2 regions of the Thermus islandicus DSM 21543 genome follow, and region 2 is predicted to be linked to the other one. Evidence: riboswitches for the same ligand, from Rfam matches in the RefSeq annotation. Region 2 holds a riboswitch; the other holds the start of a gene.
The links. A riboswitch is a leader RNA that binds a small molecule or an ion and turns the genes downstream of it on or off. The one in region 2 is predicted to bind cobalamin.
Positions count from the first base shown of each region.

Region 1: it holds a riboswitch for cobalamin, as region 2 does, so the genes downstream of both, H531_RS0105150 (ABC transporter substrate-binding protein) here and H531_RS14705 (hypothetical protein) in region 2, are expected to answer to the same signal.

Region 1 is NZ_ATXJ01000003.1:230,392-245,413, reverse strand. Features, by position in the region: gene H531_RS0105165 (hypothetical protein) at 1-96, opposite strand, end outside; gene H531_RS0105160 (ABC transporter ATP-binding protein) at 77-829, opposite strand; gene H531_RS0105155 (FecCD family ABC transporter permease) at 816-1,844, opposite strand; gene H531_RS0105150 (ABC transporter substrate-binding protein) at 1,841-2,695, opposite strand; cobalamin riboswitch at 2,830-2,988, opposite strand; gene H531_RS13430 (ROK family transcriptional regulator) at 3,108-4,250, shown strand; gene H531_RS0105135 (ABC transporter substrate-binding protein) at 4,247-5,482, shown strand; gene H531_RS0105130 (carbohydrate ABC transporter permease) at 5,537-6,646, shown strand; gene H531_RS0105125 (carbohydrate ABC transporter permease) at 6,646-7,452, shown strand; gene H531_RS0105120 (Rossmann-fold NAD(P)-binding domain-containing protein) at 7,449-8,279, opposite strand; gene H531_RS0105115 (AEC family transporter) at 8,289-9,191, shown strand; gene H531_RS0105110 (hypothetical protein) at 9,150-9,569, opposite strand; gene H531_RS0105105 (16S rRNA (uracil(1498)-N(3))-methyltransferase) at 9,566-10,252, opposite strand; gene H531_RS0105100 (50S ribosomal protein L11 methyltransferase) at 10,254-11,018, opposite strand; gene H531_RS0105095 (helix-turn-helix transcriptional regulator) at 11,023-11,619, opposite strand; gene H531_RS0105090 (Mrp/NBP35 family ATP-binding protein) at 11,621-12,670, opposite strand; gene H531_RS0105085 (hypothetical protein) at 12,745-13,347, shown strand; gene H531_RS0105080 (Uma2 family endonuclease) at 13,317-13,877, opposite strand; gene H531_RS0105075 (valine--tRNA ligase) at 13,917-15,022, shown strand, end outside.
Region 2 is NZ_ATXJ01000002.1:174,728-189,749, reverse strand. Features, by position in the region: gene H531_RS0103460 (ABC transporter permease) at 1-753, opposite strand, end outside; gene H531_RS0103455 (ABC transporter ATP-binding protein) at 777-1,778, shown strand; gene H531_RS0103450 (ABC transporter permease) at 1,775-2,551, shown strand; gene cimA (citramalate synthase) at 2,641-4,215, opposite strand; gene H531_RS13425 (GNAT family N-acetyltransferase) at 4,218-4,619, opposite strand; gene H531_RS0103430 (2-isopropylmalate synthase) at 4,645-6,207, opposite strand; gene ilvC (ketol-acid reductoisomerase) at 6,239-7,252, opposite strand; gene ilvN (acetolactate synthase small subunit) at 7,249-7,761, opposite strand; gene ilvB (biosynthetic-type acetolactate synthase large subunit) at 7,841-9,529, opposite strand; cobalamin riboswitch at 9,820-9,973, shown strand; gene H531_RS14705 (hypothetical protein) at 10,064-10,321, shown strand; gene cbiB (adenosylcobinamide-phosphate synthase CbiB) at 10,336-11,190, shown strand; gene fbp (fructose-1,6-bisphosphate aldolase/phosphatase) at 11,210-12,301, opposite strand; gene H531_RS0103395 (pyridoxal phosphate-dependent aminotransferase) at 12,424-13,428, shown strand; gene H531_RS13820 (HEPN domain-containing protein) at 13,425-13,970, shown strand; gene H531_RS0103380 (cobyric acid synthase) at 13,957-15,022, shown strand, end outside.

The sequences.
Region 1 (15,022 bases), on a different contig from region 2:
GCCTCCTTCCGTGTAGAAGGCCACCTCCTCCCCCAGGTCCAGGAGGAAGGCCTTGCCCTTCACAAAGAGCCTCGCCCTATCCGTCCAGGTAGACATGGGGCCTCCCCGAAAGGTGGGCCACCCGGACCCCGGGGCCGTAGAGGGCGGCCAGGAGCCCCTCCCGCAACACCTCCTCGGGCCTTCCCTGGGCCACGAGCTGGCCCCCCCTAAGGACGGCCACCCGGTGGGCGAGGGCCGCCTGGTTGGGGTCGTGGAGAACGGAGAGCACCCCCACCCCCATCCTCGCCAGGCGCCTGAGGAGGGCCACCACCCCCCCCTGGTGCTCCAGGTCCAAGAAGGTGGTGGGCTCGTCCAGGAGGAGGTACTTGGGCCTCGCCGCCAGGGCCCGGGCCAGGAGGACCCGCTGCCTTTCCCCGCCGGAGAGGGTACCGAGAGGCCGGCCCCGGAAGGCGGCGGCCCCGCTGACCTCGAGGGCCCAGTCCACCGCCTCCCGATCCTCCTTCCCCTCCCGCCCCCAAAGCCCGAGGTGGGGAAGCCTCCCCAGGCGCACCACCTCCTCCACCAGAAGCCCCTCGGGGTAGGGGCCGCCCTGGGGCAGGTAGGCGAGGCGCCGCCCCCGTTCGTAGGGCCCGTAGGCGCGGAGAGGCCTCCCCTCCAGGAACACCTCCCCCCCTCGAGGGCGGAGAAGCCCCGCCATCACCCTTAGGAGGGTGGTCTTCCCCGAGCCGTTGGGGCCCAGGAGGGCGAGCCACTCCCCCGGGTCCAGGGCGAGGTCCACCCCCTTCAGGGCAAAAGGCCCCACGATCCCCCTAGCCTCAAGCCCACCCACGGCGCCTCCACATGAGGTAGAGGAAGAAGGGCCCCCCGAGGAGGGTGGTCACCACCCCCACGGGAAGCTCGGCCGGACGGGCAAGGGTGCGGGCGAGGAGGTCGGCCAGGGCGAGGAGGACCGCCCCGCCAAGGGCGCTTGCGGGCAGGAGCAGGCGGTAGTCCTCCCCCAGAAGCCGCCTCAGGGCATGAGGGGTCACCAGGCCCACGAAGCCGATAATTCCCGCCTGGGCCACGGCGGCCGCAGTGAGGAGGCTTGCAGAGAGGAGGAGAAGGAGCTTCAGGGCCTCCAGGGGAAGCCCCAGGCTCCTTGCGGTTTCCTCCCCGAGCTGCAGGGCGTTGAGCGCCCTTCCCAGGAAGAGGAGAGGGGGCACGGCCAAAAGGAGCAGGAGGGCTAGGCCCCGCACCGCAGGCCAGCCTAGGAAGGCCAGGTTCCCCAGGGTGTAGGCGAAGACCGCCCGCACCCGGTCCGCATCCTGGAGCATGAGGTAGGTGGTGGCCCCGGTCAGGACGCTCCCCACCACGACCCCGGCCAGCACGAGCTCCTGGGTACGGGCCACGCCTCCCGCCAGGACCAGGGTGAGGAGGGTGGCAGCAAGGGCCCCAAGAAAGCCAAAGAGGGTGGCGGAGGGGGGAAGGTTCTGGAAGATCCCGTGCTGGGCGAAAGCCGGGGCAAGGCCTCCGAGGAAGGAGGCGAAGAGGGTCACGGCGAAGGCCGCACCCGAGGCCGATCCCATCAGGTAAGGGTCGGCGAGGGGGTTGCGGAAGAGACCCTGGAAGGCGGCCCCCGCCAGGGCCAAGGCGGCGCCCACCAGCATCCCTCCCAGGACCCGGGGGAGCCTAAGCTCGGTAACGATGGGATTCTCCACCTGCCCAAGGAGGGCCCGAACTACCTCTGCCGGGGAGAGGGGAACGGCCCCCAGGCCCACCCCCAGGACCAGGGCCAGAAGAAGAAGGGCGAGGAGCCAGGCAAAGACCAGGCTCCGCCTCAGGGCCAGGGGCAGGGCGAGGGTCACGGCCGGTGGAAGCAGTCCACGAGAAGCCTAAGGCCCTGGGCCACCCTGGGACCGGGGCGGGAGAGGAGGCTGTCCTCCCCTCCGGTGAAGACGCAGATGCGCCCCGTGCGCACCGCCGCGATCCGGTCCCAGCCGGGACGCTTCTTGAGGGTCTCCAGGGCGTTCGGGTACGTGGCCACGATGACCTCGGGGTTCTTCTCCACCACGAGCTCGGGGCTGATCTTGGGGAAAAGCCCGAGCTCCTTGGGCACGATGTTCACCCCCCGGGCCTTTTGGATCAGCACCCCGATGAAGCTCTCGGGCCCTACGGTGTAGGGTGTGGGGTCAATCTCGTAGTAGACCCGGGGCCTCGTCTTCGCCTTCGCCGCCCTGGCCTCCTCCTGGTAGACCTCCTTCTGGATCTGGGCCACCAGGCGTTCCGCCGCGGCGGGAAGGCCCAAGAGCCTCCCCAGGGTGCGCACGGTGCGGAAGATGTCCTCGTAGGTCTCGGTCCTGACCGCGTACACCGTAAGCCCGGCCCGCTCCAGGGTCTCGTAGAGCCTCCCGTACTTGGAGACCAGGACCAGATCCGGCTTCAGGGAGACGATGAGCTCGGGGTTGGGGTTGTAAAGGCCCCCCGCCTTGGGGAGCTTCCTTACGGCTTCCGGCCAGTCGGAGTAGTTGTCGGTGGCCACGATGCGGTCGCAGGCCCCGAGGGCGCAGACCGTCTCCGTCACCGAGGGGAGCATGGTGACGATCCGCTTGGATGGGGCCTTGAGGGTGACCGTGCGCCCCAGATCGTCGGTAACGGTGAGGGGAAAGGCTAGGGCAAAGGCCAGCAGAACCGCAAGAAGGGAAACCAGCTTTCTCATGCCTACCTCCCTAAGGCCGCTAGGGCCAGGCCCGGGGGAGGTAGGGAAAAACCCCTGCCGGGAGGCAGGGGCCAAAGGCCAAGAGGCGTTTGTCCCCCACGGCTCCCCCATCCGCGTGAGGTGCCCGCCCTGGGGAGGGGCAGGCGGCCCTGGCAGGTATTCGGGCTTCCGGCCTGCGAAGAAAGGCCTGAGGCTTGGCCGGTTACCGTTGCGGGACAGCGCCGGACTTGCACCGGACTTCCCCACTTTAAGCCGGGGCTACGCGCCCAGGCACCAGGGCAACGGACCTGGCTGTGGGGCCCTAGCGGGCCTTACCCCAAGGCTAAGGCCAAAGGGCGGAAAGGGCAAGGGGCTTGACAGGGAGGGAAGGTGGTGGTTTGCTTAGTCCTGGGAACGAACTAAAGGGGGCGGGGTGCGCAAAGGAGACGCGCAGGAAATCCGCAGGCTGAACCGCCGGGCCATCCTCGAGGGCCTGCGGAAGGGCCCCCTAACCCGGGCCGACCTCTCCCGGCTCACCGGCCTGGCCAAGAGCGCGGTGAGCCGCCTCGTGGACGAGCTCCTCCAGGAGGGCCTCCTAGAGGAAGGGGCCTTTACCTCCCCCGCCTTGGGCCGTCCGGGTACCCTGCTGCACCTCCGTCCCCGGGCCCGCTTCGCCCTGGGCGCGGAGATCGGCGTGGAGGGCACGGTGCTTTTGGCCCTGGACTGGCGGGGGGAGGTGCTTTGGGCCAAGGAATGGGCCCACCCCCCCGAGGCAGGGCTCAGCGAGCGCCTGAGGCGGCTCCTGCGCGAAGCCCTTTCCCTCTCCGAGGGGGCCTTGGGCCTGGGCTTTACCCTGCCCGGGGTGGTGGTGGAGGGCCGCCTCCTCCTGGCCCCCAACCTGGGCTGGAAGGACCTGGACCTCACGCCCCCCTCGGGCCTTCCCCTTCCGCTCCTCGCCGAGAACGACGCCAAGGCCAGTGCCCTCTCCGAGGTCTTCCTGCACGGGGAAACCCACCTGGCCTACGTGGTGCTGAGCTCGGGGCTGGGCGTAGGGGTGGTGGCGGAGGGCCGGCTCCTGCGCGGGGCCAATGGGGCCGCGGGGGAGGTGGGCCACTGGCTGGGGGAGGGGGCGAGGCCGTGCGCTTGCGGAAGGCCAGGCTGCCTGGAGACCGAGCTCGGCCTCGGCTCCCTGCTGGCCGCCCGGGGAGGCGGGGCGGGGGACCTAAAGGCCCTCCTCGCCCGGGCCCGCCGGGGCGACCCCCTGACCCTTCGGGCCCTGGCCCAGCTGGGGGAGGCCCTGGGCCGCTTTCTGGCCAACCTGGCCGTGGCCTACGACCCCGCCCGGGTGGTGGTGGGGGGCAAGGCGGCGGAGCTCTTCCCCTACCTGGAGGCCCCCCTCCGCCGCTCCCTGGAAGCCCACGCCTTCCTCGAGGCCCACCGGGCCCTCCCGGTGCAGCCCTCGGTCTACGGGCACCTGGCCCCGGCAGTGGGCGGAGCCAGCCTTTTCCTGGCCCGTTTCTTTGAGCTGGGCGGCTTGTGGGCGCAAAGGCCCACGTCGCAAAGGAGGTCGGTATGAGGAAGTGGCTTTTGGCCGCGGGTGTGGCCCTGGGGCTTGGCGCCCTGGCCCAAGGGGGCAAGCTGGAGATCTTCTCTTGGTGGGCGGGGGACGAGGGCCCGGCCCTCGAGGCCCTCATCCGGCTCTACAAGCAGAAGTACCCCGGGGTGGAAGTGATCAACGCCACCGTGACCGGGGGCGCGGGGGTCAACGCCAAGGCGGTGCTCAAGACCCGGATGCTGGGCGGCAACCCTCCGGACACCTTCCAGGTCCACGCCGGCCAGGAGCTCATCGGCACCTGGGTGGTGGCCGACCGGATGGAAGACCTCACCCCGCTTTTCCGGCAGGAAGGCTGGCTCCAGGCCTTCCCCAAGGGGCTTTTGGACCTCATCTCCTATAGGGGAGGCATCTGGAGCGTGCCCGTGAACATCCACCGCTCCAACGTCATGTGGTACCTCCCGGCCAAGCTCAAGGAGTGGGGGGTCGCGCCGCCCAAGACTTGGGCCGAGTTCCTGGCCACCTGCCAGACCCTGAAGGCCAAGGGGCTCCAGGCCCCCCTGGCCTTGGGGGAGAACTGGACGCAACAGCACCTCTGGGAAAGCGTGGCCCTGGGCCTCCTCGGCCCGGAGGGGTGGAACAACCTCTGGAAGGGCAAGCTAAAGTTCACCGATCCCAAGGCGGTGGCCGTTTGGGAGACCTTCGGCAAGGTGCTGGACTGCGCCAACAAGGACGCCGCCGGGCTTTCCTGGCAGCAGGCGGTGGACCGGGTGGTCCAAGGGCAGGCCGCCTTCAACATCATGGGGGACTGGGCCGCGGGCTACATGACCACCACACTGAAGCTAAAGCCCGGTGCGGACTTCGCCTGGGCTCCCTCCCCCGGCACCCAGGGAGTGTTCATGATGCTCTCCGACTCCTTTGGCCTGCCCAAGGGGGCCAAGAACCGCCAGAACGCCCTCAATTGGCTTAAGCTCGTGGGCTCCAAGGAGGGGCAGGACACCTTCAACCCCCTCAAAGGCTCCATTGCCGCCCGGCTGGACTCCGACCCCGCCAAGTACAACGCCTACGGTCAGGCGGCGATGAAGGACTGGAAGTCTAACCGCATCGTGGGCTCCCTGGTCCACGGGGCTGTGGCTCCGGAAAGCTTCATGAGCCAGTTCGGCACCGTGATGGAGATCTTCCAGCAGACCAAGAGCCCCCAGGCGGCGGCGAACGCCGCCCAGGCCATTGCCAGCCAGGTGGGCCTCGGGCGCTAAGCGAGCAACGCCCGTGGGGGCGGTGGCCCCCACGGGCTTTTTCCCGGAGGAAGGATGCGCGACCGGATCACGGCCTTTCTGGTCCTCCTCCCCTCGCTCCTGGCGGTGGGGATCTTCGTCTACGGCTTCATCGGGCAGAACCTCTGGGTCTCCCTCACCGACTGGGGGAAAGACCCCGCCCAGGCCCTGGCCCTCCACCCCAAGCTCCGCTTCCTGGGCCTGGAGAACTACCGGGAGCTCTTCACGGGGTTCGTGGACGTGCGCTTCCGCCAAAGCGCCATCAACCTCCTCTTCTTCACCCTGTTCTTCATGGCGGGAAGCCTGGGCCTCGGCCTCCTCCTCGCCCTGGCCCTAGACCGAGGCCCCAAGGGAGAGGGCTTCTTCCGCACGGTCTTCCTCTTCCCCATGGCCCTATCCTTCGTGGTCACAGGAACCATCTGGCGTTGGCTCCTCCAGCCCCAGGGGGGGGTGAACGTCCTGCCCACCCTCTTCGGCCTGCCCCCCCTCAGCTTCCCCTGGCTCACCACCCGGGAGCAGGCCCTGGTCTTTGACTGGAACCGGCTCCCCCTCTACACCGCGCTGGTGGTGGGCCTGGTCCTCCTCCACGTGGCCTGGCGGGCCTACCGGGAGGGGGAGCGAAGGCGCCTCCTTTGGAGCGCGGCCTCCGGAGGGGTCCTCCTCCTCTGGGCCCTCACCCTGGGGCAGCGGGTCCACCTCCTCCCCTACCCCGAGCCCCACGGCCTCAGCCTGGCGCTGGTGGGGGTGATCCTGGCCGCCGTGTGGCAGATGTCCGGGTACACCATGGCCCTCTACCTGGCGGGCCTAAGGGGGATTCCCGTAGAGGTGCTGGAAGCGGCCAAGGTGGATGGGGCCAGCGAGTGGCAGACCTACCGCCACGTGGTCTTCCCCCTCCTCGCCCCCATCACCCTCTCGGCCATGATCGTCCTGGGGCATATCGCCCTCAAGATCTTTGACCTCGTCTTCGCTATGGCCGGCCTGGACTACGCCCCCACGGACGTGCCTGCCATCTACATGTACCTCCTGGCCTTCCGGGGGAACCAGTTCGCCAAGGGCGCCGCCATCGGCATCCTCCTCCTCCTCCTGGTGGCGGTAGTGGTGATCCCCTACCTGGCAAGCCAGCTCCGGCGGGAGGTGCGGCGCTGATGGGGCGGGTCCTCCTGTACGGCTTCCTCCTCCTGGCCACCCTCTTCTTCCTCCTGCCCGTCTACCTCGTGGTCCTCACCGCCCTCAAGGAACCCGCCCAGATCACCCTGGACACGGTGTGGCGCTGGCCGTCCCCCCCTTACTGGGAGAGCTTTCGTATCGCCTGGGAAGCCTTCCGGCCCAAGTTCCAAAACAGCCTGGTCCTCGCCCTGTCTGCTACCTGCCTCTCCGCTTTGGTGGGGGCACTGAACGGGTACGTCCTCGCCAAGTGGCCCTTCAGGGGGTCGGGCCTCCTCTTCGCTCTCATGCTCTTTGGGATGTTCATTCCCTACCAGAGCGTCCTCATCCCCCTGTTCCACTTCGTCAAGGCCATCGGGCTCTACGGAACCCTTTCCGGCCTCGTCCTGGTCCACGTGGTCTATGGCATCCCCATCGTCACCCTAATCTTCAAAAATTACTACAGCGAGATCCCGGACGAGCTGGTGGAGGCCGCTCGGATTGATGGGGCGGGGTTTTTCGGCGTCTTCCGCCGCGTGATCCTGCCCCTTTCCGCCCCCGCCTTCGTGGTGGTGGCCATCTGGCAGTTCACGCAGATCTGGAACGAGTTTCTCTTCGCCGTGACCCTCACCCGGCCCGAAAGCCAGCCCATCACCGTGGCCTTGGCCCAGCTCGCCGGGGGGGAGGCCGTGAAGTGGAACCTGCCCATGGCCGGGGCCATCCTGGCGGCCCTGCCCACCCTTTTGGTGTACATCCTGCTGGGGCGGTACTTCCTCAGGGGCCTCCTGGCGGGATCGGTGAAGGGCTAATCTGGGGAAGACCCCAGGTAGGCCCGTACCGCCGCCAGGTCAAAGAGGGCGTGGCCCACGCTCTTGAAGAGGACGAACCGCCCCTCGCTCCTCCGGCCCAAAAGGGCCTCCCGCAGGGTCACCACGGGCCTCCCCACCCCCTGGAGCTCCCCGGCCTCGAGGAGGGCGTCCTCGGTGTCGCAGTAAAGGGCGGCCTCCCGCACCAGGCTCTCGGGCACCTCCCGCATGTCCGGGCGGAAGGAACCCACCGCCGCCAGGAAGACCCCCTCGGGCAGGCGCCCGGGGAGGACGGGGGTAGGGCTCGGGGTGGCGGTGACCACGAAGGCCACGTCCCCGGGTACCTCCTCCCCCGCCCACGCCTCGGCCGCCAGGCCCATCCCCTGGGCCCTTTCCAAGAGGGCCTCCACCCGCTCCTTTCCCCTTCCCCGCACCAGGACCCGGGTCAGGGGAAAGGCCTCGGCGAAGGCCTCGAGGTGGGCCTCCCCCTGGGCCCCGGGCCCCACCAGGAGGAGGGCCCCCTCCCGCCTCGGGGCGAGGAGGTGGGCGGCGAGGAGGGAAAGGGCGGCGGTGCGCCTCCTCGTGATCTCCTCCCCGGGCAGGCGGAAGACCTCCCCGGTGGCGAGCCTCCTGGCCCAGACCTCGGCGCGGACGGCGGGCGTCCTCCCCGGCTCCACCGTCACCAGCTTGCACACCGCCCACTCAGAGTCGGCGGCGGGCATCACCAGGAAACTTCCCCCGGGAATGGGGAGAACCTGCCGCCTGGGGGCCACCGCCTCCCCCAGAAGGACCTGCCTTATGGCCTCGGAAAGCTCCAGATAGGTGGGCATACCCCTAGAATGCCCCACATGGAGGCCCTCCTCAACACCGTGGGGCCCGTGGCCCTGGTGGTCTACGCCGGGTTTGTGGCGGGCAGGCGGATGGCGATGGACCTCGGCACCCTCTCCCGCCTCACCGTCTACCTGCTGGTGCCGGCCCTGATCCTGGACAGCGTGTACCGGGCGACCTACACCCGGGAAGGCCTCCTGGGGCTCGCCTTGGGCTATACGCTCACCTACCTTCTCCTCTACCTGGGAATCCTGGGGGCGGGAAGGCTTTTTAGGCTGCCCCCGGAGGCCACCAAGGGGCTTCTCGTTTGCAGCCTCTTCCCCAACTCCGGCAACATGGGCCTCTCCCTCACCCTTTTCGCCCTGGGAGAGGAAGGGCTCAGGCGGGCTGTGGTCTACTTCCTCCTCTCCAGCGTGGCCATGTTCGGCCTGGGCCCGGCCTTCCTCCGAGGAGGAGGCCTGAAGGAGGGCGTTCTCTTCACCCTCCGCCTCCCCCTCTTCTACGCCCTCCTTCTGGGCCTCCTCCTCAAGGCCACGGGCATGGACCCCCCCCTCCGCCTGGAGGAGGGGGTGAGGCTCGTGGGCCAGGCGGCGATCCCCGTGCTCCTCCTCACCCTGGGGATGCAGATGGCGAAGACCCCCTTCCGGGTAGGGGCCTTTGAGGCTACGGCGAGCGCCCTGAGGCTCCTCCTCGCTCCCCTGGTGGCCTACGGGGTGGGGCTCCTTCTGGGCCTCCCCCGGCTTGAGCACCAGGTCCTGGTCCTCCAGTCCGCCACCCCCGTGGCGGTGAACGCCTTCCTCCTCACCCGGGAGTTTGGCGGCGACGCGGGCCGCGTAGCCAGGAGCGTGGTGGCCTCCACCTTCCTGGCCTTCCTAACGATCCCCCTGGTCCTCTACCTTATCGGGATCCGGTAGGGAGGGGCTCCCCAGGTCCAGCTGGAAGAGGGGCCTCCCCCCCCAGAGCCCGACCAGGCGGTGGTAGCCCTCGCCCAGGGGAAAGCGGACCTGGTAGAGACCGGGGCCTTCCAAAAAGAGGGCCTTCTCCAGGAGGAGACGCTCCCCCCGAAACCACTGGAGGTGGAGGTAGCCCGGCCCAGAAAGCCGCTCCACCCTGAGGGAAAGCCGGGCCTCCCCTCCCTCGGGCGCTAGGCGGGCCACCACGAAGGGCCTTTCGGGCGGAGGGGGGGTTCCGGGGTCCAGGGGCAAAAAGGTGAAGCGGCAGGCCCCGAGGAAGAGGGCGAGAAGGGCGAGGCCCCAACGCCTTCCCAGGCCCTCCGAGCGGGGCGGCCTCATCGCCCCTCCCCGGCGGTGCAGAGGGCGAGGAGGGCAAGGGCTGCGGTCTCGGCCCGGAGGATCCGCCGCCCCAGGCTCACAGGGGTGAAGCCCCGCCCCTCGAGGAGGGCCACCTCCTCCTCGGCGAACCCGCCCTCCGGCCCCACGGCGAGGGCCAGGGGCCTTCCCGGGTCCAGGACCTCCCGCACCCGGGCCCTCGCCCCCACGTGGGCCACCAGGCCCTGGGCCACCCCGGGCACCGCCTCCAGGGGAATGGGGGGGAGGACCTCGGGGACCACCACCCTCCCCGACTGCTTCGCCGCCTCGAGGGCGATGGCCCTAAGGCGCCTGAGCTTCCCCTCCCCCATCTCCTTGGGGACGGAATGCCGGGTAATGAGGGGCTGGATCCGGGTAGCCCCCAGTTCCGTGGCCATCCGCACCACCTCGGCAAGCTTATCCCCCTTGAGGAGGGCCATGTAGAGGACCACCTCCACCCCCACCTCCCGCTCGGGCCTCCGTTCCTCCAGGATGCGGTAGCGCACCGGGGGGCCCAGGTCCACCACCTCGGCCAGGGCCTCCCTTTGGGCGTCAAACACGGTGAAGCGGTCCCCCACCCGGGCCCTCAGAACCTCCACCAGGTGGCGGCCCTCCGCCAAAGGGAGGACCCCAGTGAGGCCAGGGCTATAGGCGCGGTGGGGGCGCACGCTACCTCCGGTAGGCGAGGAGGACCCACTCCCCCTCCGCCCGCTCCTCCAGGGGGCTGAACCCCGCCCCCTCGAGGGCCTCCCGCACCCCGGGGGCCTTCTCCTGGAGGATGCCGGTGAGGAGGAGCCTGCCCCCGGGGAGGAGGGCCTCCCGGTAGGCGGGGGCGAGGCGCACGTGGAGCTCGGCGAAGAGGTTCGCCACCAGGAGGTGGAAGGGCCCGAAAGGGCGGGCGGCCTCGAGGCTCCCCTCCAGGAAGAGGGGACGCACCCCGTTCCTTAGGGCGTTGGCCTCCGCCTGGGGGAGGACCGAGGGGTCTAGGTCCACGCCCACGGCCCTCCCCCCGAGCTTCTCCGCGGCGATGGCCAGGATCCCGCTGCCCGTCCCCAGGTCCAAGACCCGCTCCCCGGGGCGGAGATGGCGGGCGAGGGCGGTGAGGGCGAGCCGGGTGGTCTCGTGATGCCCGGTGCCGAAGGCCATGCCCGGCTCAATGCGAAGGGGGATTCCCTCTTCCGCGAAGGCGTGCCACGGGGCGAGGACCACGAAGGGCGGGGCCAACACGGGCCTCAGGTCCCGCCGCCAAGCCTTCATCCAGTCCTCGTCGGCCAGCTCCTCCCACACCCCCCCAAAGGGAAGGGGCAAAGGGGCGGGGAAGTAGGCCAGGACCTCCCCTTCCCGCTCCCAAAGCCCCCGTGCCCCATGGTCAAAGAGCTCGGGGAGGATGGGGTCCAGCTCAGAGGGGGTGCCCTTCAGCCGGTAGACCCACACCCCGCTATTCTACCCGGTAGCGGCAGCAGCTTCCCCCCTCGGCGATGCGTTCCTCGCGCACAAGCGGGAGGCCCAGAAGCTCCTCATACGCCAGAAGCTCGCCTTCGCAAAGGGCCTCGTGCTCCCGGGAGAGGGCAAGCCTTGGACATCGCCTCTGGCATAGGTAGAGGTGCCCCCCTTCCTCCACCACCTCCGCCTCGTAGCCCTCCTGGCGCAGGGCTTCCGCCAGGCGCTCCAGCTTCTCCCTAAGGGGAAGGCCCTGGAGGCGCAAGGAGGCGAGGCGGCTCCGGTTCCGCTCCCTAAGGAAGGCCACCACCCCCTCCCGCCCCAGGGCCTCCTCCAGCCCCCGGAGCACGTCCCCGCAGAGAGCGGCGTAGGGGCTTTCCCCGTCCTGGGCGCGGTAAAGGCGGTAGGGGCGGCCCCGGCTTGGGCACTTCTTCACCTCCGAGCGCACCAGGCCCCGGGCCTCCAGGTCCTGAAGGTGTTTCCTCGCGGCCACCTGGCTCAAGCCCAGGGCGTCCGCCACCTCCTTGGCGCTAAGGGGGCGGGCCCTCAGGAGCTCCAGAACCCTTTCCTTGGTGCCTTCCAGGAGAAGGGGCATGTCAGGCCATGGGCAGGGTCAGGAAGGCCTGGACGCTCAAGGCGGCGGCGAGCTCCCGCGCCGCCCTTAGGAAGGCCTGGGCCTCGAGGCCCTCGGGATCCTGGGCCACCACGGGGAGGCCCCTGTCCCCGCTCTCCCTGAGGGCCAGGGTCAGGGGTACCTCCCCCAGGAAGCGCACCTTGAGCTTCTCGGCGAGCCTCTTCCCGCCCCCTTCCCCGAAAATGGGGGTGGGCTTGCCGCAGTGGGGGCAGAGGAAGTGGCTCATGTTCTCCAGGACGCCGAGCAAGGGTACCTGCAGCTTTTTAAACATGTCCGCCGCCCGCTCCGCGTCCAGGAGGGCCACCTCCTGGGGCGTGGTGACGATGACCCCACCCGAAACCCGGGTGAGCTGGGCCAGGGAGAGCTGGACGTCCCCGGTGCCCGGGGGGAGGTCCACCACCAAATAGTCCAGCTCCCCCCAGTTCACCTCCTCCAGGAACTGCTTGAGGGTGCCGTGGAGGATGGGCCCCCGCCAGACCAAGGCCTGCCCCGGGGGGACGAGGTTGGCCATGGAGAGTACCTTGAGGCCGTGGGCCTCGAGGGGGAGGATCTTGCGGTTCCCGTCCACCTGGAGCCTCCTTCCCTCCAGCCCGAGCATCTTGGCCTGGCTGGGGCCGTAGAGGTCGGCGTCCAAAAGGCCCACCCGGGCCCCCTCCAGGCTCAGGGCCAGGGCCAGGTTGGCGGCCACGGTGCTCTTCCCCACCCCCCCCTTGCCCGAGGCCACCGCCACCACGTGCTTCACCCCGGGAATGGGGTACTGCTCGGGGGGGCGCACGCTCCCCCCGAAGCGCACCCGGACCTCCTCCGCCAAAGGGGCGAGGGCCCGCCTTATATCCGCCTCAATCTGCCCCTTGAGGGGGCAGGCCGGGGTGGTGAGGTTCACCAGGAGGTCCACCCGGCCCCCCTCCACCCGGACCTCCCCCACCATGCCCAGGGAGACCAGGTCCTTGCCGAGCTCGGGGTCCATCACGGTGCGCAGGGCCTCGAGGACCCGCTCTTCGGATAGCGCCATACCGGGCCTAGGCTATATCAAGGGTAAGTTTTGGGCAAGGCGTTTCCTCACAGTTTTCATCTATACTGGGGAGCGTGTACCCCGAGTGGCGGAAGCGGCGCTTCTTTGAACTTCACTTGGCCTGGCTCGTCCAGGGGCCCAGGGGCTACGAGCTCCTCTTCAAGGTGAACCCCTACAGCCTCTATGAAACCCGGGAGGAGGCCTTGGCCGCCGCGAGAGAGCTTCTGAAAGAGCGCCTGGACCAAGACCCCAGGGTGGGCCGGGGCAAGGCCCCCGTGCTCCTCACCGAGGAGGACCGGGCCCGCTTCCTCGCCCTCCTGGAGGGGGGCAGGGCCCTCCTTCCCTTGGACCGCTACGCCCTTTTGGGCGAGGTGGCCGAGGTGGAGGAGCGCCTCCTCCACCGGGCGCCCTTCAGCGACCCGAGGAACGTTCTCCATAGCCTCCAAGGGCTCCCGGTGCGCCTCCTTTACACCCCCTTGAACGACCCCGAGGCGGAAAGCCAGGAGGTGGCCCAGGGGGTCCTGGAGGTCCTGCCCGAGGGGGTCCGGGTGGGCGGGGTCCTCCTCCCCATCCCCCAGGGGACCCCCATAGAAGGCCTGGCCTACGAGGAGGCCTTTTTCCACCTGGGGGAGGGGCGGTACTACCTCTACGCCCTCTCCAGCTCTACCCCCTCGTAAAGGGCGGCCAGGTCCAAGGGGGCGTCCACGCAAGGCAGGAGGAGTGGGTCCTCGGCGTGGACCTCGTGGACCACACCTTCCCCCGTCTTGCGGTACACCTCCACCCTTGGCTCGGCCGCGCCCACCAGGAGGTAGACCTCGAGGGAAGGCAGGGAGAGGTAGTTCCAGCGCTTCTCTCCCCGGTCCAGGCGCTCCGTGGAGGGGGAAACCACCTCCGCCACCAGACAAGGGGCCTCCTCGTAAAGGGGATGAGGCGAAGGGCTTCGGCAAACCACCATGAGGTCCGGGTAATAGACGGTGCGGTCTGAAATCCTTAGCTTCACGGTCTCCGTGTAGAGGCGGCACCCCTTCTTTCGGACCGCCTCCCTGAGGAGGAAAGCCAGGTTCTGCACCAGGAGATTATGGGCCTTGCTGGCCCCGGCCATGGCGTAGGGAACGCCCTCCACAAGCTCATGGCGCACGGGGCTTTGGGCCTCCATCTCCAGGTAGGCCGTAAGGCTTAGGGGCAACGCCCGGGCCGCCTCGCCCATGGCTCCATCCTAGCGCCTACGGGTAAAGTAGAGGGTAGCATGGACCTGCCCAAGGCCTACGACCCCAAGACCGTGGAGCCCAGGTGGGCGGAGAAGTGGGCGCAAAACCCCTTCGTGGCGGATCCCAAAAGCGGCAAGCCCCCCTTCGTCATCTTCATGCCGCCCCCCAACGTCACCGGCTCCCTCCACATGGGCCACGCCCTGGACAACAGCCTCCAGGACGCCCTCATCCGCTACAAGAGGATGCGGGGGTTTGAGGCGGTCTGGATCCCCGGCACCGACCACGCCGGGATCGCCACCCAGGTGGTGGTGGAGCGCCTCCTCCTCAAGGAGGGGAAGACCCGTCACCACCTGGGGCGGGAGAAGTTCTTGGAAAGGGTCTGGAAGTGGAAGGAGGAATCCGGAGGGACCATCCTGAAGCAGCTCAAGCGGCTTGGGGCCAGCGCCGACTGGAGCCGGGAGGCCTTCACCATGGACGAGAAGCGCTCCAAGGCGGTGCGCTACGCCTTCTGCCGCTACTACCACGAGGGCCTGGCCTACCGCGCCCCCCGGCTCGTCAACTGGTGCCCCCGGTGCGAGACCACCCTCTCGGACCTCGAGGTGGAGACCGAACCCACCCCCGGCAAGCTCTACACCCTGCGCTATGAGGTGGAGGGGGGTGGGTTCATTGAGATCGCCACAGTGCGCCCTGAAACGGTCTTCGCCGACCAGGCCATCGCCGTCCACCCTGAGGACGAGCGCTACCGGAACCTCCTCGGCAAAAGGGCCCGCATCCCCCTCACCGAGGTCTGGATCCCCATCCTCGCCGACCCCGCGGTGGAGAAGGACTTCGGCACCGGGGCCCTCAAGGTCACCCCGGCCCACGACCCCCTGGACTACGAGATCGGGGAGCGCCACGGCCTAACGCCTGTGGCCGTCATCAACCTAGAAGGGAAGATGGAGGGGGAGAGGGTCCCCGAGGCCCTAAGGGGCCTGGACCGGTTTGAGGCCCGGCGGAAAGCGGTGGAGCTCTTTCGGGAGGCGGGCCACCTGGTGAAGGAGGAGGACTACACCATCGCCCTCGCCACCTGCTCCCGCTGCGGCACCCCCATTGAGTACGCCCAGTTCCCCCAGTGGTGGCTCAGGATGAAGCCCCTTGCCGAAGA
Region 2 (15,022 bases):
GCTCCTTAAGGCCAGGCGGAAGAAGCCCCGGGCCAAGAAAAGGAGGAAGAGGGTGAGGAAGAAGGCATAGAAGGGGGTTTCCTCCCTCCTCAGCGCCGCCTCTGCGGGCACGGTGGTGAGGAAGGCCACGGGCACCACGAAGGTGAAGAAGACCCGGTAAAGGGCGGGGTAGCTGGAGACGGGAAACCGCCCCGCCTCCAGAAGCCCCCTCAGCACCTCGGTCACGTTGTAGACCTTCACGAACCAAACGCTGGTGGTGGCGAGGAGGAACCAGAGGCTGTAGAGCATAAGGGCCCCGAGGAGGAAGTAGAGGCCGAAGAGGGCGTAGTCCCCAGCACCCAGGCCCAGGCGAACTCCCGCGTAGAGGAGGAGGCCGAGGCCCAAGAGGAAGTCCCCCAGGCCCCAGGGGGAGAAGACCCGCAAGGAGAGCCAGAACTGGGGGTCTATGGGCTTTAGAAGGACGAAGTCGAGAGTGCCCTGCTGCACGTGCTCCACAATCTTGTTGAGGTTGGGGGCGAGGAGGGCGCTCGCCAGGCCCTGGAGCAGGGTAAACGCAGCGAGGACCAAAAAGGCCTCCTCGAGGGCCCACCCCCCGGGGCGGTACCCGCCCTGGTAGAGGAGGTGAAGCCCGAAGAGGGCGCCGAGGAGGGTGAGGAGGGAGGAGAGGAGGCCCAGGAGGAAGTTCCCGCGGTACTCCACCTCCACCGCCAGGGAGGTGAGGAGAAAGAGCCTTAAAACCTTCAGGTAGCGCACCCACCCAGGGTAGACTTGGAGGCATGGCGGGCGCAAGCCCCACGGTCTTAGCGGAAGACCTCACCCGGCACTACCGGGTGGCCCTGAAGGAGGAGACCCTTCTCGGCACCCTGCGCCACTTCCTGAGGCGGCAGTACCGGGTGGTGCGGGCGGTGGAAGGGGTCTCCTTCCAGATCCAGCCCGGGGAGGTGGTGGGGTTTTTGGGCCCCAACGGAGCGGGCAAGACCACCACGCTTAAGATGCTCACAGGGCTCGTCCACCCCACGAGGGGAAGGGCTCTGGTGGCGGAGCACGTGCCTTGGCGGCGGGAAAAAGCCTTCCTCAAGAGGATCACCCTGGTCATGGGCAACAAGCAGCAGCTCATCTGGGATCTCCCCGCCATGGACTCCCTGCGTCTGAACGCCGCCATCTACGAGATCCCCGAAGGGGAGTTCCGCAAAAGGGTCCTGGAGCTCTCCGAAATGCTTTCCCTCACGGAGAAGCTTCATCAGCCCGTGCGGAAGCTCTCCCTAGGGGAAAGGATGAAGGCGGAGCTCCTCGCCGCCCTCCTCCACCGGCCCCAGGTCCTCTTCCTGGACGAGCCCACCCTGGGCCTGGATGTGAACGCCCAGGTGACGGTCAGGGAGTTCATCCGGGAGTACAACCGCCGCTATGGGGCCACGGTCCTCCTCACCAGCCACTACATGGCCGACATCGCCGCCTTGTGCGAACGGGTGCTGGTGATCCACCAAGGGAGGCTCCTTTATGACGGCAAGCTGGGGGGGCTTCTGGAGCGCTTCGCCCCTTACCGCGAGGTGGGCCTCACCCTCCGGGTGCCCCTTCCCCGGGAAGCCCTTCTGCCCTTTGGCGAGGTGCGGGAGCTGGAGGGCCGGGAAGCCCGGCTCCTCGTTCCCCGAGAAAGGCTCACCGAACGGGTGGCAGAGATCCTTGGAAGGCTTCCCGTGGAGGACCTCGAGGTCAAGGAGCCCCCTCTGGAAGAGGTCATCGGCCGGGTCTTCCAAAGCCCAACGGAGGCGCGGCCGTGAGAAAGGCCAAAACCCTCCTCTCGGTCTACCTCGCCTACATGCTGGAGTACCGGGCGGAGCTCTTCCTCTGGGCCCTGGCGGGGGCGCTTCCCCTCATCCTCCTCGGGGTCTGGAGCGAGGCGGCAAAGGGCGGGGGCTTCCCCCTGACCCCTGGGGAGTTCGCCCGCTACTTCCTTATGGTCTTCCTGGTGCGCCAGGCCACGGTGGTTTGGGTGGTGTGGGAGTTTGAGCGGGACGTGGTGGAGGGAAGGCTCTCCTTCCGGCTCCTGAGGCCCTTGGACCCTTTCTTTGACCACCTTGCGGCCCACGTGGCGGAAAGGCTCGCCCGGCTCCCCTTCGTGGTCCTCCTCACCCTCGTCTTCTTTGCCCTTTTCCCCGAGGCCCGCTTCCTGCCGGAGCCGGGGCCCTTCCTCCTGGGGCTCGGCCTTACCCTCCTCGCCTTCTTCCTCCGTTACCTCATGCAGTACACCACCGCCATGCTCACCTTCTGGACGGAGCGGGCCACCAGCGTGGAGGAAGTCTTTTTTCTCCTTTACCTTTTCCTCTCGGGGACCATCGCCCCCCTCGAGGTCTTCCCGGAAGCCGTGCGCCACTTGGCCCTCCTCACCCCCTTCCCCTACCTGGTCTACCTGCCCGCCGCCCTCCTCGCCGGGCAGAAGGTGAGCCTCTTTCCCGGCCTATGGGTCATGCTCTTCTGGGGCGGGGTCTTCCTCGGCCTCTGGCGGATCCTTTGGACCCTCGGCCTCAGGCGCTACTCGGGCCACGGGGCATAATGGGGGCATGGCCACCCGCTACCGCTTCCGGGTAGCGGTGGTCTTGGTCCAGTCCCCCTTGCGGCTTTCCGAGGACTTCTTCCCCGGGGTCAGGCTCCCTTGGGCGTAGCCACGGGGTAGAGCAGGGCGTAGGCGTAGCCGTCGGTGAGGGCCTTGAGGGAGGCCTCGAGGATGTTCTCGCTGGCCCCCACGGTGCTGAAGCGCTCCTCCCCCCGCCGCATCTCCACCATCACCCGCACCCCCGAGTTCGTGCCCGCCTCCTGGCCCGAAAGGATCCGCACCTTGTAGTCCGTGAGCTCCACGTCGCCAAGCTCAGGGTAGAACTGGAGCACGGCCTTGCGGAAGGCCCGGTCCAGGGCGGAAACAGGCCCAAAGGGGCTTTCCGCGGCGGTGTGCTGGAGGCTCTCCCCCACCCGGACCCGCACCGTGGCCTCGGCCCAGGCGGTAGCGAGGCCGCTTCCGTGCACAAAAACGGAGAAGCCCTCCACCTGGAAGGGAAGGCTTCCCCCCTTGAGGCGGTGGGCCAGGAGGTAAAAGCTCGCCTCCGCCCCCTCAAAGGCATAGCCCTCATGCTCCAGGGCCTTGACCTCCTCCAAAAGGCGCCTCGCCTCCTCCTTGGAGAGGTCCACCCCAAGCTCCTGGAGCTTGGCGAGGAGGTTGGAGCGGCCCGCCACGTCGGAGACCAAAAAACGCCTCTGGTTTCCCACCCACTCCGGGGGGAGGTGCTCGTAGGTGCGGGGGTTTTTGAGCACGGCGGAGACGTGCACCCCCGCCTTGTGGGCGAAGGCCGCCTCCCCCACGTAGGGGGCGCGGCGGTTGGGGGTGAGGTTGGCCCGCTCGTCCACGAAGTGGGCAAGCTCCCTTAGGCCCTTTAGCCTCTCCGGCGGGAGGGCGGGGACCCCGTACTTGAAGACCAGGGTGGGGAGGAAGCTCGTGAGGTTCAGGTTGCCGCACCTTTCCCCGTAGCCGTTGATGGTCCCCTGCACATGGGTGGCCCCGGCCCGCACCGCGGCGAGAGCGTTCGCCACGGCAAGCTCGGCGTCGTTATGGGGGTGGATGCCCACCCGCACCCCCGGGAAGCGCTCCACCACGGCCTGGGTGACGGCGTAGACCTCCTCGGGGAGGCTTCCCCCATTGGTGTCGCAAAGGACCAGGGTATCGGCCCCGCCCTCTAGGGCGGCCTCGAGGGTGGCGAGGGCGTAGGCGGGGTCTTCCTTGTACCCGTCAAAGAAGTGCTCGGCGTCGTAGACCACCCGCTTCCCCCTCCGCGCGAAGAAGGCCACCGTCTCCCCGATCATCCTGAGGTTCTCGTCCAGGGTGGTCTCCAGGGCCTCCAGAACGTGGAGGGTCCAGCTCTTGCCAAAGAGGACCACCACGGGGGTCTCGGCCTCGAGGAGGGCCAGCACCGAAGGGTCTTCCTCTGGGGAGAGGCCCTTCCTCCTCGTGGCCCCGAAGGCGCAAAGCTTCGCCTCCCCCAGGTCCACCCCCTTCATCCGGGCAAAGAACTCGGCGTCCTTGGGATTGGAGCCGGGCCAGCCCCCCTCAATGAGGTGAATCCCGAAGGCGGCAAGGCGCTTCGCAATGGCCACCTTGTCGTCCACGGAGAGGCTTACCCCCTCCCCTTGGGTGCCGTCCCGCAGGGTGGTGTCCAGGATTTCTACCATCTTTACCCCCCTAGGTCAAACCCGCAGGCCACTTCCCAGAGCTCGGTCCCGCCCGCAAAAGCACCCCGCCCAGGCGCTCGTAGAAGCCCCGCCCCTGGAGGACCCAGACCCACCGACCCCCCCTGGAACAGGGCCCGCCCCAGGCCCTTCCCCTGCCAGGCGGGAAGGACGTAGAGGGCCCAAAGCTCCGAAAGCCAGAAGCCCGATCCGGCCCGAAGGCGGCGAAACCCACCACCTCCTTGGACTCGGCCAGGAAAAGCCGGCCGGGCCAGGTGGGGGTCTTCTGGCCCTGGGCCCACCTCTCCGCCTGCCCCTCGTAGGAAGGCCTCCGGCACCACGCCCCGGTAGGTGGCCCGCCAGGTGTCCACCTGGACCCGGGCCACCCCAGGGCGGATCCGCACCACGGGCGCTTCCTCAAAGCCCCCACCCCTAGACCCCGCGGTGGACCTCCTCAATGGAGGGCGGGTGGCGGGTGGCCCGGCCCGAGGCCAGCTTTCCAGCGGCGTCCAGGAAGGCCCGGGCGCTGGCCTCAATGATGTCCGGGGAGACCCCCATGCCCACGGCCTGGAGCTCCCCAAGCCGGAGGCGCACCGTCACCTGCCCCAGGGCCTCCGTGCTCCCCGTGACCGCCTCCACCCGGTAGAGCTCAAGCTCAGGGGTCAAGCCGATGGCCTCCTCCAGGGCCTTGTACACCGCGTCCACGGGGCCGTCCCCCGTGTGGGTGGCCACCCTTTCCCCGTCCGGGGTCCTCACCTTGACCGTGGCCGTGGGCAGGAGGCCGGAGCCCGAGAAGAACTGGACGTGGAGGAGCTCAAAGAAGGTGGAGGCGGGCTCCCGCTCGCTTTCCACCAGGGCCTGGAGCTCCTCGGCGGAAAGGGGCCCCTTCTTCTCGGCGATCTCCTTAAAGCGGGCGAAGAGGAGCTTGAGCTGGTCCTCCGTGAGGTCCTTGTAGCCCAGGTCCTCGAGGGCCTTTTTGAAGGCGGCCCGGCCCGAGTGCTTGCCGAGCACCAGCACGGCGGGGCGCCTCCCGATGAGCTCGGCGTCCATGATCTCGTAGGTGCCCCGGTGCTTGATGACCCCGTCCTGGTGGATCCCCGACTCGTGGGCGAAGGCGTTGTCCCCCACGATGGCCTTGTTGGGGGGAATGGGCATCCCGGTGTAGCGCTCCACCAGGCGGCTCACCCGGTAGATCTCCCGGGTGTTCACCTGGGTGTAGGCCCGGTAGAAGTCCCGGCGTACGTAGAGGGCCATGACCACCTCCTCGAGGGAGGTGTTCCCCGCCCGCTCCCCGATGCCGTTGATGGTGCACTCCACCTGGCCCGCCCCGTTCAGCACCCCCGCCAGGGCGTTGGCCGTGGCCAGGCCCAGGTCGTCGTGGGTGTGGGTGGAGATGACCACGTCCCGCCCCCGCACCACCTCGTCGCGGATCCTGCGGATCAGGGCCCCGTACTCCTCCGGGGTGCCGTAGCCCGTGGTGTCGGGGATGTTGATGGTGGTGGCCCCGGCCTCCACGGCCACCTCGTAAAGCCGCTTCACGAAGTCAAAGTCCGCCCGCATCACGTCCTGGGCGGAGAACTCCACGTCGTCCACGTAGCGCTTGGCGTAGCGGACCATCTGGTCCGCCATCTCCAGGACCTCCTCCTCCGTCTTCTTGAGCATGTACTGGAGGTGGATTTTGGAAGCCGAGGTGAAGACGTGGATCCTGGGCTTTTCCGCCCGCTCCAGGGCCTTGGCCGCCTGGTCAATGTCCAGGGGGTGGGTGCGGGCGAGGGCGGCGATGACGGGCCCCTTGACCTCGGTGGCGATGCGCCTTACCGCCTCAAACTCCAAAGGCCCCGATACGGGGAAGCCCGCCTCGAGGATGTCCACGTTGAGCCGGGCCAGGGCGTGGGCGATCTCCAGCTTCTGGTCCAAAGAGAGCGCCACCCCAGGGCTTTGCTCGCCGTCCCGAAGCGTGGTGTCAAAAATCCGGATGTGCCTCTCCTTCTCCATGGCTCACCTCCCAAGTGCCCCCACAGCGCCCCTAGCCTACTTCCTCCAGCACCCGGGCCTTCAGGAAGGGCATCATGGCCCGAAGCCTCGAGCCCACCTCCTCAATGGGATGCGCTGCCCACCGCTTGCGGTTCGCCTCCAAGACGGGGGTCCCGGCCTGGTTCTCCAGCATCCACTCCCGGGCGAACTCCCCCGTCTGAATCTGGCGGAGGATCTCCCGCATGCGCCGTTTGGTCTCCTCCACGGGCACGGCCACCTCCCCCCGGGTATAGTCCCCGTACTCGGCGGTGTTGGAGATGGAGTAGCGCATGCCCTTTAGCCCCGCCTCGTAGATGAGGTCCACGATCAGCTTCACCTCGTGGACGGTCTCAAAGTAGGCCATCTCCGGGGGATAGCCCGCCTCCACCAGGGTCTCAAACCCCGCCTGGATGAGCCGGGTGAGCCCCCCACAAAGCACCGCCTGCTCCCCGAAGAGGTCCGTCTCCGTCTCGTCCTTGAAGGTGGTGGGGATGACCCCGGCCCGGGCCGCCCCGATGGCCTTGGCGTAGGCGAGGGCGGTGGGGAAGGCGCTTCCCGAGGCGTCCTGGTGCACGGCCAAAAGGGCCGGGACCCCGCTTCCCTTCTGGTACTCCGAGCGCACCAGGTGGCCTGGGCCCTTGGGGGCCACCATCCAAACGTCCAGGTCCCGCCTAGGCTTGATCTGGCCGAAGTGGATGTTGAAGCCGTGGGCGAAGGCCAGGGCCCCTCCCTCCCTGAGGTGGGGCTCAATCTCTTCCCGGTAGACCCGGGCCTGGTGCTCGTCGGGCAGGAGGACCATGACGATGTCGGCCTCCCGCACCGCCTCGGCCACGGGAAGGACCCGGAGGCCTGCCCTTTCCGCCTTCTCCCAGCTCCTCGAGCCCGTGCGCAGGCCTACCCGCACGTCCACCCCCGAGTCTTTGAGGTTCAGGGCGTGGGCGTGCCCCTGGGAGCCGAAGCCCAAAACCGCCACCCTCTTGCCCAAGAGAAACCCCAAGTCCGCATCGTGCTCGTAGTAGACCTTCATACCGCCTCCTTTTTTTCCCGTAGCTTGAGGACGCGCTCCCCGCGGCTCATGGCCACGGCCCCGGTGCGCATCACCTCCAGGATCCCGTAAGGCCTCAGGGCCTCCACGAAGGAGTCCACCTTCTTGGAGTCCCCGGTGAGCTCCAGGATAAGGCTCTTGTGGGCCACGTCCACCACCCTCGCCCGGAAGGCCTCCTGGATGTCCTTCACCGCCAGGCGCTCCTCGAGGCCCCCCACGTGCACCTTCACCAGGCAAAGCTCCCTTTCCACGTGGGGCTCGGTGTGGTCCGTGACCTTGAGGACCTCAATGAGCCGGTTGAGTTGCTTCTCCACCTGTTCCAGGGTGCGGTCGTCGCCGGAGACCACCAGGCTAATCCGGGAGAGGCCCGGCTGGTGGGTGGTACCCACGGCCAGGCTCTCCAGGTTGAAGCCGCGCCTTGCGAAGAGACCGGTGATGCGGTTCAGCACCCTGGGGTGGTCCTGGACCAAAACAGAGATGATGTGCCTCATACTCTCTCCAAGCTCCTTCGTCCAGAGGGCAAGTCTTTGGCCGTGGCTCCCCTCATGGCGAAGCCAAGACGGGCTGGCCTCAGGCCCCCACCTCCTCCTTCTCCCGCGGGTCCTCCACGATCATGTCCTCGGCCGCGCCCCCGGCGGGGATCATGGGGAAGACCCCCTCCTCGTGGTAGACCTTGAACTCGGCCACCACGGGGCCGTCGGCGTTTAAGACCGCCTCCACCCCACGCCTCAGGTCCTCCTTCCGCTCCACCCTCACCCCCTTGAGGCCGTAGGCCTCGGCGAGCCGGGCGAAGTCAGGGTTGGAGTCGGCGAGGTACACCTCGCTGTAGCGGCGGGCGTGGAAGAGGTCCTGCCACTGGCGGACCATGCCCAGGTAGCCGTTGTTCAGGATCACCACCTTCACGGGGAGCTTGTACTTCACCACCGTGGCCAGCTCCTGCAGGGTCATCTGGAAGGAGCCGTCCCCGTCAAAATCCAGGACCAGCTCCCCCGGGCGGGCGATCTGGGCTCCGATGGCGAAGGGAAGCCCCACGCCCATGGTGCCAAGACCCCCGCTGGTGAGGAAGCTCCGCGGCCTGGTCACGGGGAAGAACTGGGCGGCGAACATCTGGTGCTGCCCCACCCCTGTGGTGACGATGGCGTTGCCCCCGGTGGCTTCGTGGAAGGCCCGGATCACCTCCTGGCTCTGCAGGTGGGGCTTGGGCTTGATGCGCAAGGGGTAACGGGTGCGCCATTCCTCCAGCTCCCGCCACCAGGCGGCAAGCCTGAGGGGCTTGGCCCCCTTGAGCATCTCCTTGAGGACCAGCCTCGAGTCCCCCACGATGGGGATGTGGGTGCGCACCACCTTGCCGATCTCCGCGGGGTCAATGTCCACGTGGATGATGGTGTGGGCGTGGGGGGCGAAGCGGGAAACCTTCCCCGTCACGCGGTCGTCAAAGCGGAGGCCGAGGGCAAGGATCACGTCTGCGTGGTGGATGGCCCGGTTGGCGGCCACGGTGCCGTGCATTCCCGGCATCCCAAGCCACAGGGGATGGTTTCCGGGGAAGGCCCCAAGGCCCATCAGGGTGGTGATCACCGGCAGGCCCGTCTTCTCGGCGAAGGCGAGGAGCTCGGCGTGGGCGTGCTGCGCCCCGCCCCCCACCATGAGGACGGGCCTCTCGGCCTTCTCCAGGGCGTCCAGGGCCCGCTCTATCTGCTTGGGGTGGCCCTTCAGGGTGGGCTTGTAGCCGGGAAGGTCCAGCTTTGCGTCCAACTCGCCGGTGAACTCGGCAAGCTGCACGTCCTTGGGGATGTCAATGAGGACCGGGCCCGGCCGGCCCGTGGAGGCGATGTGGAAGGCCTCCTTGACGATGCGGGGAAGGTCGTTGACGTCCTGGACCAGGTAGTTGTGCTTGGTGATGGGCATGGTGACCCCGGTCACGTCCGCCTCCTGGAAAGCGTCGGTGCCGATCAGGGCCCGGGGGACGTTCCCGGTGATGGCCACCACCGGGGTGGAGTCCATCATGGCGTCCGCCAGGCCTGTGACCAGGTTCAGCGCCCCCGGCCCCGAGGTGGCCATCACCACCCCCACCCGGCCCGAGGCCCGGGCGTAGCCGGTGGCGGCGTGAACACCCCCCTGCTCGTGCCGCACCAGGATGTGGCGGAGAGGGCTATCGTAAAGGGCATCGTAGGTGGGCATGATGGCCCCGCCGGGATGGCCGAAGATCACCTCCACCCCTTCCCGCTCCAGCGCCTTTAACAGTGCCTCCGCTCCCTTCATCTCCCCCTCCTAAACCAAGGCCCCCCGGGTTTTCCGGGGGGCCTATGGATGCGCCTTAAACCGCTACACCCCACCCCCCGCTGGCCCTACGATTAGGACCAGCGCTAGGGATAGGGCGAGAACCGCGCGCATCTTGGCCCTAATGGTAACCGGGCTCGTGAAGGGTGTCAAGAGCCCGGAATTAGGCGCAAGGGCAGAAAACCCACCCGCCATAGGCGAGGAGCCCCCGGGCTTGACGAAAGGCGGGGGAAGGGGTAAAACCTAGGCCAAGCCCCCCAAGGGGGGCCCGTGCGGCTGGGGTGCCCCAGGGCCCGGATGTCCTGGGGCGGCAAAGGGGGAAGACCGGTGAAAGTCCGGCGCTGTGCCGCAGCGGTAACCGGCCCAAGCTACGTGCCTTCCGTCTAGGCTGGAAGCCCGAATACCCGCCCCGGTGCGCGCCTCACCTGCCCCCGAGCAGGGGCGAAAGGAGGCAGCGATGAAAGAAAGCGGATCCCGGTTCAAAGCCCTTTTTTCCCCGCAAAAGGCAGGTGCTCCGTGACGGGCCCCGAGCTTTTGGCCGTGGCCCTGGGGATGCGCCACGGCGTGGACCCCGACCACCTGGCGGCGGTGGACGGCCTCGCCCGGGTGAGGCCCTCTCCCCTTAACGGCGTCCTCTTCGCCCTGGGGCACGGGGGGATCGTCACCCTGGGTCGGCCCGAAAAAGAGGCCCACTTAGCTCGGGTGGGCAACCTCCCGGGCTCCCGAAGGCCTCCCCTCCCCAGCCCTTCAGGTAGGCGAGGGGTGGGGCTTTAGGGCCAACCCCAAGAGTGAGCCTCCTCCTCGCCCTCCTCCTGGACGCCCTCCTGGGGGAGCCTCCGCCCCGGTTCCACCCTGTGGTCTGGATGGGGCGGTACCTCTCTTGGGCTTGGCCCAGGGTGAGGGGCCTTTGGTCGGGGGCCTGCTACTGGGCCCTGGGCGCCCTTCTCTTCGCCTTGCCCGCCTTCCTCCTGGACCTGCTCCTCCGCCCCCTGGCCCTGGGGTGGGCCTTCCTCGGCCTCCTCCTCAAGCCCCTCTTCAGCCTCAGGATGCTCCTTTCGGAAGTCCTTGCCGTGGAGAGGGCCCTTGGGGAAAGCCTCGAGGCCGGAAGAACGCGCCTTTCCCGGATCGTGAGCCGGAGGACGGAGGACCTCTCCCCGGAGGAGGTGCGGGAGGCGGCCCTGGAAAGCCTCGCGGAAAACCTCGTGGACAGCCTCCTCGCCCCCCTCCTCTACTACGCCCTCTTGGGCCTGGGGGGAGCCGCCCTTTACCGCTACGCCAACACCGCCGACGCCATGTGGGGCTACCCGGAGCACGGGGCAAGGGGCACCTTCGCCGCCCGGATGGACGACCTCCTCAACCTCCTCCCGGCAAGGCTTACCGGGCTTCTCCTCTGCCCGCCTAGGCTCTGGGGACGCCTCCTCCAGGAGGCCCGCAAGACCCCTTCCCCCAACGCGGGCTTCCCCATGGCCGCCCTGGCCCTGAGGCTCGGCGTCCGCCTAAGGAAACGGGGCGCCTACGCCCTGAACCCCCAAGCCCCCTCGCCGAAAGCAGCCCACCTGGGAAGGGCCCTCTGGTGGGTGGGCGGGGTAGGGTATGGGGCCGGGGTCCTGCTTTCCGGGCTCCTGGCCCCCTGGGGACGGTAGGCCCCGGGACGCCCCGGGTTCAGCTAAACTCCTGCTCCAGCTCCTTGAGCCGCTCGGCGATCCCGGTGTACTCCAGCTCCTCCATGGGCAACATGGCGGGGCCGTAGAAGCCCTGGCGCCGCATCTCCTGCGCCTTCTCCACCACCTTGGCCCGAACCGCGTCCCAGACGGGATCGGCGAAGAGGTCCACCGGACCGGTAAGGCGGCCCTCCTTCAGGGAAAAGCCCAGGGCACAGACCATGGGCACGCAGAAGAAGGTGGAGGCCGGGGTGTTGGCCTTCACGGGCATGAGGGGCAGGTGGTGGCTTCCCCGGGTATCCCCGGCCACGAAGGGGGCCAGGGCAAAGGGGGGGCCGAACTCCTCCGTGGCGGGGAAGATCTTCTGGGTGCGCACCAGGGCCACGGGATCGTCCTTACCCACGTAGCGCCCGGCGATGTTCCTGAGGCGGGTGGTGCTCACCACCGCCGCCACCTCCCCGTATTTTCGGGACCAGATGGAGGCTATGGCAAAGCGGTGGGAGTCCCGCAAGAGGGCAGCGATGTCGTAAAGCCGCTCGGGAGCATCCAGCTCAATGTAGCTATCCCGCTCCGTTTGCGCGAGGTCCATGATGCGGAAGCGGAAACCCGGCCTAAGCTCCGGGGAGAGGAGGAGGCCCGAGGAGTACATGGGGTCCGCGAAGGCCAGGTAAAGGGGCAGGTTGAAGGCCCCGGGCTCGGTCTTGTCCGCCGCCAGGACCATGAAGGGCTCGGAGGGCCTTTCCTCAACCTCCATCTCCGCCACCTGGGGACCGAGGCCGTGGAGGTTTCCCGTGAAGGCGTCCTTGAGGAGGTCCTGGCCTGCCCCGTAGAGCCCTTCCCGCTTCGCCACCTCGGTCCCCTCGCGAAAGGCTCTCCAGGCAAGCTCGTGAATGGCGGGGTGGGCCACCCCCCGGGTGTGGGAGAGAAGGAGGACGATATCATCCCCAATGTGGAAGACGTAGGCGTCCAGGAGAAGGCTCCCCTTGGCCTCCTCCACCACCTCCTTCACCTTGGCCAGCACCGCCGCACTCGGCAGGGTGTGCCCGCCTACGGAGCCGATATCCGCCTTGAGCACGCTCAAGGTGATCCTCATAGGACCCTCCATTTCCATGCTTCCACGGGGGCCGCCTTCCCCGCAAGCCAAGGCCTCCCCCCCCGGGGCAACCTTTAGCCCAGGCCCACATCCCAAGAGGCAGGACCCTGGAAAATGGGGGCGTGCTGGACGATGTGCTTCGGCCCATCCACGGGGGGCCCGACGGGGGTCCGGAGCCCCTCTACGACTTCTCCACCAACGCCAACGCCCTCGGGCCCAATCCGGTGATCCTGGAGTACCTCCAGCGGGTAGACCCGAGCCGCTACCCCGATCCCCTGTACCGCAAGGTTCACCGCCTCCTGGCCCAGGCCCACGGGGTGGCGGAGGAACAGGTGGCCGTGGGCACGGGGACAAGCGAGCTCATCCACCGCCTGGCGCGGTGGACCTACCTGCGGGGGCCCATGCTCCTCCTGCCCCCTACATTCAGCGAGTACGCCCGGGCCGCCAGGGCCCTGGACCTGCCCCTTTGGGAGGCAGAAGGCCCCGAGGCCTTCCTCGCCCTCCTGCCCCGGGCGAGCCTCGCCTTCCTCTGCGTTCCCAACAACCCCACGGGGGAGGTGTACGCCTTCTTGGAGGAAGCGGCCGCCCTGGCGCGGGAAGGGCACACGGCCTTGGTCCTGGACCTGGCCTACTACGAGCTCCTGGAAGCCCCTCCCGCCCTCCCCCATGGGGTGTGGCGCCTTTACAGCCCCAACAAGGCCCACGGCCTCACGGGGGTGAGGGCCGGGTACCTTGTGGCGCCCTTGGACCTTACCCATTTCCGGAACCTGGCCCCAAGCTGGCCCGTGTCCGTCTATGGAGAAGCCCTCCTCCTCGGACAGCTGGACCCGGCGGCGCAGGCCTGGCTCCGGGAGAGCCGCAGGGAGCTCTACCGCCTGCGGCGCCTCCTGGCGGAGGGGCTTAGGGGGCTCGGCCTCGAGGTCCGGGAAAGCCCCGCCAACTTCCTCCTGGCCCGCGTAGGCCGGGCCACGGAGGTGGCCAGGGCCCTAAGGGAAAGGGGCATAAGGGTGCGGGACGGCACCAGCTTTGGCCTTTCTGAATGGATCCGCCTTTCGGCCCAAGGCGAGGAGGCCATTGGGGCCCTCCTCGAGGCCCTGGAAGGGGTTCTTGCTAGACTGGGGGCATGACCCCGGGGCTCGCCCGCTACCTGGAGGAGGCCCTCTACCTCTTCGGCTCCCACGCCCGGGGGACGGCGGACCGAAGGTCGGATCTGGACCTCCTGATGGTGGCCCGCACCTCCCTCCCCTTAAGCGCATCGGCCTCGTCCTGGAGCTCCTCCAGGATGCCCCCCTCCCCGTGGAGGCCATCGTCCTCACCCCCGAGGCGTTCCAAGAGCGCCGGAACCTCCCCTTCCTCCAAGGGGTGCTACGGGAGGCGAAACCGCTTTATGAGCGTGGAAAAACGCCGGCTTGAGGCCCGCCGCTGGCTCGCCCAAGCCTGGGACGACTGGGAGGCGGCAAAGGCCCTCCTGGAGAGGGGCAAGCACGCCCAGGCTGCCTTTCTTGCCCAGCAGGCCGGGGAGAAAGCCCTAATCGCCCTGGGCCTGGACCCCTGGGGCCACAGCCTCACCCGGCTCCTCCAGGATCTCCCTCCGGAGGAAGCCAAGAAGGCCCTGGAGGACGCCCAGGCGATCCTAAAAGCCGTGGGGGGGCGCCTTGAGAAGGGGTAAGGCCCTCATCGTTTGGGGCACGGGGAGCGGGGTAGGGAAAAGCCTCTTCGCCGCAGGGCTTCTCCGCCACTTCCGCAGGCTCGGCCTGAAGGCCGCCCCCTTTAAGGCTCAGAACATGGCGAACCACGCCCGGGTGGCCCAGGGGGGGGAGGTGGCCACCGCCCAGTGGCTCCAGGCCCTGGCCGCAGGCGCCGAGCCCGAGGTGCGCATGAACCCTGTCCTGGTCAAGCCCTTCGGGGAGAAGGGCGCCCAGGTGGTGGTGTGGGGTAAGGTGGACCCCAGGCTCTCCCGGCTTCCGTGGCAGGAGCGGAAGCCCCACCTCGAGGCCCCCATCCGCGAAGCCTTGGAAGGCCTTCTGGCCGAGTACGACCTCCTTGTGCTGGAAGGGGCGGGAAGCCCGGTGGAGCGGAACCTCTGGCCCGACCTGCCGAACCTCAAGGTGGCGGAGTGGGCGGAGGCCAAGGCCCTCCTGGTGGCCGACGTGGACCAGGGAGGGGCTTTGGGGGCGCTTTACGGCACCTTTGCCCTCCTGGGAGAGCACCGAAGGAGGCTCGTGGGTTTCGCCTTCAACAAATTCCGGGGGAACCTGGAGCTCCTAAGGCCCGCCTACGGCCTCCTTAGGGATTGGACCGGCCTCCCGGTCCTCGGCACCCTCCCCCTGCTCCCCCTCGCCTTCCCCGAGGAGGACGGCTTCCGCCACCGCCTCGAGGGGAAAGAAGGCCCCAAAGTGGCCATCCTCCGCTACCCTCACGCCGCCAACCTGGACGAGTTCTGGCCCCTTGCGGAGCTCGCCCGGGTCCGGTACGCCACCCTCCCTGAGGAGGCAGAGGGAGCAGAGCTCCTCGTCCTCCCGGGAAGCCGCCTCCCGGCGCGGGACCTCCCCTGGCTCAGGGCCTTCCTCCCTCTGCTAAAGCGGCACCTGGAAGAGGGCAAGCCCGTCCTCGCCGTATGCGGCGGTGCGGAGATGCTTTCCCAAGCCCTTCTGGACGAGGAGGGGGTGGAGGAAAAGGGGGCCTTCCCCGGCCTGGGCCTCCTCCCCTACCGGGTGAGGA